3 regions of the Dactylosporangium sp. NPDC005555 genome follow, and region 1 is predicted to be linked to each of the others. Evidence: riboswitches for the same ligand, from Rfam matches in the RefSeq annotation. Region 1 holds a riboswitch; each other region holds the start of a gene.
The links. A riboswitch is a leader RNA that binds a small molecule or an ion and turns the genes downstream of it on or off. The one in region 1 is predicted to bind cyclic di-AMP.
Positions count from the first base shown of each region.

Region 2: another riboswitch for cyclic di-AMP. It lies ahead of ABZS58_RS11765 (NlpC/P60 family protein); the one in region 1 lies ahead of ABZS58_RS04365 (C39 family peptidase).
Region 3: another riboswitch for cyclic di-AMP. It lies ahead of ABZS58_RS15960 (hypothetical protein); the one in region 1 lies ahead of ABZS58_RS04365 (C39 family peptidase).

Region 1 is NZ_JBEXDG010000003.1:16,132-18,325, reverse strand. It holds gene ABZS58_RS04370 (hypothetical protein) at 1-409, opposite strand, end outside; cyclic di-AMP (ydaO/yuaA leader) riboswitch at 699-841, shown strand; gene ABZS58_RS04365 (C39 family peptidase) at 998-1,840, shown strand; gene ABZS58_RS04360 (transglycosylase domain-containing protein) at 1,851-2,194, opposite strand, start outside.
Region 2 is NZ_JBEXDG010000008.1:103,448-105,641, forward strand. It holds gene ABZS58_RS11760 (hypothetical protein) at 1-67, shown strand, start outside; gene ABZS58_RS11765 (NlpC/P60 family protein) at 154-1,140, opposite strand; cyclic di-AMP (ydaO/yuaA leader) riboswitch at 1,148-1,293, opposite strand; gene ABZS58_RS11770 (helix-turn-helix domain-containing protein) at 1,669-2,194, opposite strand, start outside.
Region 3 is NZ_JBEXDG010000012.1:29,102-31,295, forward strand. It holds gene ABZS58_RS15955 (polyprenyl synthetase family protein) at 1-403, shown strand, start outside; gene ABZS58_RS15960 (hypothetical protein) at 464-1,210, opposite strand; cyclic di-AMP (ydaO/yuaA leader) riboswitch at 1,331-1,474, opposite strand; gene ABZS58_RS15965 (diguanylate cyclase) at 1,522-2,194, opposite strand, start outside.

The DNA of each region.
Region 1 (2,194 bases):
CCGGTGCCGCCGGCGATGCCGGTTGCGCGGCGGACGGTGCCGGGGCGGCCTTCGTCGGTGCCGGAGTGGCCTTCGCCGCCGGCGGCGGGACGGTGCCCGCACCGTCGGCGGGTTTCCGGGCGCGGCTGCGTGAGGCGGGCCCGTCGGCCGCCGAACGTCCGGCGTCGACGGCGAGCGCCGCACTGTTCACCGGCACGGGGCCGGGTCCGGCCGACGACGACAGCGTCGGGGACAGGCCGATCGCCGTGACCGCGGCGGTGATCACGGCGTACCGGCGGATCTCGGGCGGCACGGGTGCGCGCAGCCGGAAGCGGGCCGCGTGCCTCCCGCGGCGGGAGCGGCGCAGGTGGCGTGGACCGCGCACGTGCGCACCGCTGAACTGCTGGTCATCGTCGGCGCCCGGGAGCATCCGGCGAGCCTAGGGTGACTCCGGATCCGGGGTCGTGCCAGGCGTGCGAAGCAGCCGACCGGACACTGGGCGTGCCGCACCGAGCCGGGGCGCGGCCGGCGAGGTGCACCGGGGCACGCCGCATCCGACCGGCGGGCGGCCCGTGCGCCCGCGGTCTGCACCCGGGCCGTTCGCCACGGCGTCGTCACGCCCGGTAGCCGCGGAGCGTGGCGGATCCGGTGCCTTCCCGCCGCCCCGGTAGGGTCCCTCGCATCCGCCCGGCCCACCGTCACCCACCTCGGATGACACCGCGGCGGATCCGCTGAGTCGCGTCCACGCGAGCCGGGGAACCAAGCACCACCGGGGTGAATCCGCGGGGCCTGAGCCTCGAGGTAGGGCGATCTTCCCGCCCGAACCCGTCAGCTAACCCGGTAGGCGGCACCGGAAGGAGCACTCCGTGCAGCCACTGACCCGGCATCACCCGTGTCGCGGCACCTCGACCCGCGGCCCGGCCCGGTAGCCACCGGCCCTCACCGCACCGGCCTGCGCCCGGATCACGTCCGGCACCGGCAACAGCAGCCGTCATCCAGCATGTCTGTCGAGGTACCCGTGAGTTACCTGTACAAACCCAGGCACCACCAGAACCCGGTCCCGTCGCGCTCCCGCGTGCTGCCGATCGCGGCCGCCGCGGCGGTCCTCGCGGTGACCGTGGCCGTCGGCGTGGCCGTGCACGCCTCGGCCCCCGCACCGGCGGCCGACACGCAGTCGCTGACCTCCGCGGATCCGTCGCGATCCGGCGTCGCCCAGACCGCGCGTGACCGGCAGCGCACGCAGGCGGCGCCCGACGCCGCGGGCACCCCGTCGAAGACCCGCGCCGGTGCGGCGCCGTCTGCGGCACCGTCCAAGCCCGCCCCGCCCGCCGCCACCACACCGGCCGCCCCGGCGGCGAAGGAACTCGCGTACCGGTTCGCCTGGCAGGAGAACTTCTACTTCTGCGGCCCGGCGGCGACCCGGATCGCACTGACCGCGCGAGAGATGTACCCGTCCCAGTCCGAGGTCGCCCAGAGCCTGCGCACGACCGTCAACGGCACCGACTCCGCCGACGACACCACGCGGTCGCTCAACGCGTACACGAAGACCTCCTTCTACAAGTCGCACTACATCACCGGTCAGTCGGCCACCCAGGCGGAGATCGACCAGATGCAGGCGGACGTCGTCAACGCGATCACCAACGGCTACGCCGTGGTCGCCAACATCGCCGGCTCCACCGTGGACGACAAGGGGGGTTCGCACTCGTACCCGGGCGGCCACTACCTCACGGTGGTGGGGTACAGCAACGGCGGCACGACGGTGAAGATCGCCGACCCCGCGGACGCCCTGGGCGTCGGGTACTACACGCTGACGACGGCCAAGCTCGCGCACTGGGTCGCCCTGCGCGGATACTCCGCCTGACGCGGCGCGGTCAGCGGCCCAGCGCCCGCACCCGGCTGGGTGGCCGGAACGCCTGGGCCGGCTGACCGCGCAGCGCGGCCGCGATGCTCTGCGCGACGGCGGCGTTGACCGAGCCGGCGACGCCGCTGCCCACGTGGTCGTTCGGGTTGTCCGCGTTCACCGCGATGCCGGCCGCCGCGATCTGCGGGGTGAAGCCGACGAACGTCTCGGTCGAGTTGTACTCGGAGCTGCCGGTCTTGCCCGCGACCGGGCGGCCGCCCAGGATGCCGGACACGTTCTCCGCCGTGCCGCCGTCACACTTGCCGTACGCCGACGACCGGCTGACCGGGCACCGTGCCGCGTCGGTCGCGGCGG
Region 2 (2,194 bases), on a different contig from region 1:
CGAGAAGAAGCTGGACGCGGCGACGGCCGAAGCGTCCACGTACTGCCCTGGCCTCGACGCGGCGTAGGACAGCGTCGAGCTGCGGGGCGGCGGAACGGCGGGCGCCCCACCTCAACGGGGGAGAGGTGGGGCGCCGTCTGTGCCGATCGAGGGTCAGCCCGGGCGGCCGTAGCCGTAGAGGCTGTCGATGTCGATCGGGGCAACCTTCACGACGGTGCGGCTGTTGGGGGCGTGGATGATCTGGTTGTTGCCGATGTAGATGCCCACGTGGCCGAGGCCGTTGTAGAAGACGAGGTCGCCGGGGACCAGCTGGCTGCGGGAGATGTGGCGGACCTTGCCCCATTGCTGGGCGGCGTTGTGCGGCAGGGACACCCCGGCGGCTTTCCAGGCCATCATGGTCAGGCCGGAGCAGTCGAAGGTGTTCGGGCCGGCGGCGCCCCAGACGTACTTCTTGCCGAGCTGGGCCCAGGCGTAGTTGACGGCCTTGCCCGCGTTGCCGGAGACGGCCGGGGGCTTGCCCGGGTTCGTCGCCGGGGCCGTGGTCTTGGGTTTCGCGGCGGCTGCCGCGGCTGCCTCGGCCTTGGCCTGCAGGGTGTCGAGACGCTTGATGTCGCCCTCGATCTTCTTGCGGCGGGTGGCCAGCTCGGTCTTCTGCTGGCTTTGCGCGGCGAGGGTGTCGTTGAGGCGGCGCTGCTCGGCGTCGAAGGTGCCCTTGGCCGTGCTGTACGCGGCCAGGTCGCGCTGCTGGCTGCGGGAGATCTCCTGCAGCGTGCCGACGCGGCCGGTGAAGGCGTCCGTCGAGGTCGCGCCGAGCATGAGCGACAGGGTGCCGAGGTTGCCGCCGGTCTTGTAGGCGTTGACGGCGAACGCGGCGGCGTCGTGCTGGGCGGCGTCGAGGTCGGCCTGCAGCGGCACCAGGTCGGCCTGCAGCTTGGCGATGGCCGCCTGGGTGGCATCGAGGTCGCCGTTGACCTTGTTGTACTGCTCGACGACGAGCTCGACCTCGTTGTTGCCCTTGTCGATCTGGGCCTGGAGCTCTTCCGGGGTCGGGTCCGCGCGTGCGGCACTGGCGGGGGCGATGAGCGCCGCCACCGCAAGCGCGACGACCGCGGTGCGCATGGTCGTGCGTCCGTTGAACACGGGACAGTCCTTCTTCGCGGACCGCCTACCGGGTTAGCTGACGGATTCGGGCGAGAAGAAGGCGCGCCCTACCGCGCCCCGGTGTGGCGGGCGCGGATTCACCCCATGGGACAAACCCCGGATGGTTCCCCGGCTCATCGGCGAACGCCCGGACAGCAGGCGCGGCCGACGACTCGGCGGCGGCTGCCCGGGCCGCCCCGGCGGGGCGACGACGTCCGACAGCCAGCACAAACGTAACGGCGCGGAAGAGCAAAGGGGCTCGATCTAAGGCGGACTTAACGCAGACCCAAGGCGGCCCTGCGGACGACCCCTCGCAATTCGACACATTTGCAAATGCCGTACTGGTTCTGGCCCGTACGGGTTCCGCTGGAACCGCCCGAGGCAGGCGATCCTGCTCCTCGACGTGACGTTCGCCGACGGCACCCACCAGGTGCGTCGCCGGGCGTCACCCTGTCACGGCGGTGATGAGCAGCGTGACGTACAGGACGGACAGGACGACGGTCACGGGTCCATCCTCGCCGCCGGTGGTCACACCGGCGGGGTGTAGAGCGCCACGATCGAGGCGACGGCGGCGCGGTCGCCGTCGATGTCCGCGGCGTCCAGGTCCACGCCCTCGAAGAGGATCCCGCACCACGTGGTCGAGTCCGCGGTGACGGTCGCCGCGGGGTTCGCGATCGTGCCCGTCCGCACGTGTACGGCGCCGCCGTCGGTGACCGTGTGGAAGCTGTGCACCGGCGGGCCCGCCCGGCGTGCGTCGCGCCGGTCGTGCAGGTGAAGCACGACCGGCGGGACCGTCGCCCGGACCGGCGGCGCCATGGTCCGCATGGCGACGACGACCGCGTCGGGGGTCATGCCGCCCTTGGTGCCCGGGTCGGGGCCGGCGGAATACCAGCGGCCGAGCGACCCCAGGACCTGCTCCAGCCCGCGGCCCCACTCGGTGGCGACATACGCGGGGGTGCGGGCGAGGTCCGTCAGGACGACGTGGTCGACGATCCCGGCCTGCCGCAGGGACCGCAGCCGGTCGGTGAGCACCGCCGGGGTGATGCCGCGGACG
Region 3 (2,194 bases), on a different contig from region 1:
CCGCGCCAGGGTGGAGCAGCTGCGGCTGTTCGGCGTGCGGCTGGGCCTGGCCGTGCAGTTCACCGAGGACCTGCAGGGCATCTGGGGCGACCCCGCCGTGACGGGCCGTCCGGCGTTCCCGGACCTGCGCCGCCGCCGGCGCTCACTGCCGGTCGCCGCGGCCCTCGCCGCGGGCGCCGACGAGCTCGACGACCTGCTGCGCCGCGAGAGCCGTCTCAGCGACGCCGACCTCGAACGCGCCGCGAAGGTCATCGAGCGGGCCGGCGCCCGCACGTGGTGCGTCCGGCAGGCCGAGGATCTTCTGGCGCAGGCGCTGCTCGTCCTCGACCTGGCGATCCCGGAGCCGGCCGCGGTCGCCGAACTCGTCGCCCTGGCCCGCTGGGCGACCCGCCACCCCGCCTGAACCCTGCCGTGACCGCACCGCACCGCACCGAGCCGGCCCGGTACGGTGCGGTCACGGGCATCAGGTGAGGGCGCCGACGATCTGCGCCGCGCGGGTCGCGTGCTTCTGGTAGGCAGCCGGGAACGCCGAGCGCTGCACCGCCTGCGCGGCCGCGGTCACGCTCATCCGCTGCCACCCCTGCACGCGGGACAGCGCGTCGTAGAAGAGCATCGCGGAGTGTGCCGGACTCATCAGCTCGGCCACGGTGCCCCAGCCCTGGCTGGCCCGCTGCTGGAACAGCCCGACCGAGTCGTGGTCGGACGAGACGCCCTCGTGCGGCAGCCGCAGGCTGGACGGGACGGCGGAGCTGGCGACGTTGTAGAGGTCGCTCTCCTGCATCGCGGTCGCGATCGCCACCACGAGGGCCTGGTCGGGCATGCCCTGCGCCCGGCCCTGCTTGACGATGATCGCGGCGTTGTCCATCTGCCGCTGATCGAGGCCCGCGACCGGCCGGACGACGGGCGGTGCGGGCGGCACCGGCGGCACGACCGGCACCGCCGCGGCGAGCGGGCCTCCGGCCGGCGCGGACCCGGACGCAGACGCAGACGGCGACGGCGACGCGGACCCGGAAGCCGGCGGCGAGGACGTGGCGACGACGCCCGGCTCGGCGTACGCGGGGCCGGTGAACGGCGGCGACTCGGCCGGCACGCCGGCCAGGATCGAGGCGGACAGCACAGCGACCGAGAAGGCGCCGGTCTTCGCGACGAACCGGGCGTTGAACGCCGGCCGGCGATGTCGCGGATTGAACTCGCGTGGCAATGACTTCACTACTGATATTTCCTCTTCGTGGCAGGCAGCATCGGCACGCCGCCAAGAGGACGGCGCGCTGGAAGGGGGGAATCAGCGGTGCGGCGTTACGTGGTCATGCGGGCGGCAAGCATCGACGCAGACTCCTTCCGTGGCCGCCTACCGGGTTAGCTGACGGGTTCGGGCGGGAAGCTTCGCCCTACCGTGGCCCAGCCACGGATACACCCCAGAGGACTACATGGGTCCCCGGCTCGCGAACGTCTCGCGACTCGACGGCGCCCGCCCGGCAGCACCCGATGGGGTGCAGGTCGACCGGAGCAGACCACCCGACCCTACTGGGCCGCTTCTGGCCGGGCCAACCGCAGCAACGGCAATCCACCCGGCGCACCCGAACGATCACCGAACGCTGTCACCCGGCCGGTCACCTCTCCGGCGTGACGGCCGCCCTTGACCAGGTACATCGCCCGGTCGGCGGCACGCAGCGCGGCGCCCGCGTCCTCGACCGTGTCATCGATCACGGCCACGCCGACGCTGACCCGGACCCGCATGATGTGCCCCTGGTGCGTGACGGGTGCGGCGACGGAGCGCTCCAGGCGGTCGACGAGCGCGCCGAGGTCGGCGACGGCGACGTTGCCGGTGAGCACCACGAACTCGTCGCCGCCGAGCCGGGCGACGGTGTCGGTGGGTCGAACCAGCGACACCAGCCGCTGCGCGACGGCGACGAGGACCGCGTCGCCCGCGTCGTGGCCGAGGGTGTCGTTGACGACCTTGAAGTCGTCGAGGTCGCAGAAGAGCAGCGCGCTGATCACCTGCTCGGTGCGGGCCCGCCGGACCGCGGCCGCGAGGGGTCCGGCGAAGGCGTCGCGGTTGGCGAGGCCGGTCAGCGGGTCGCGGGACGCCCGCCGCACGAGGTCGGCCTCGGTCGCCTTGCGGCCGGTGATGTCCTGCACCTGCGTGATCGCGAACGCCGGCGACCCGCCGACGACCGACATCGTCGCGGAGATC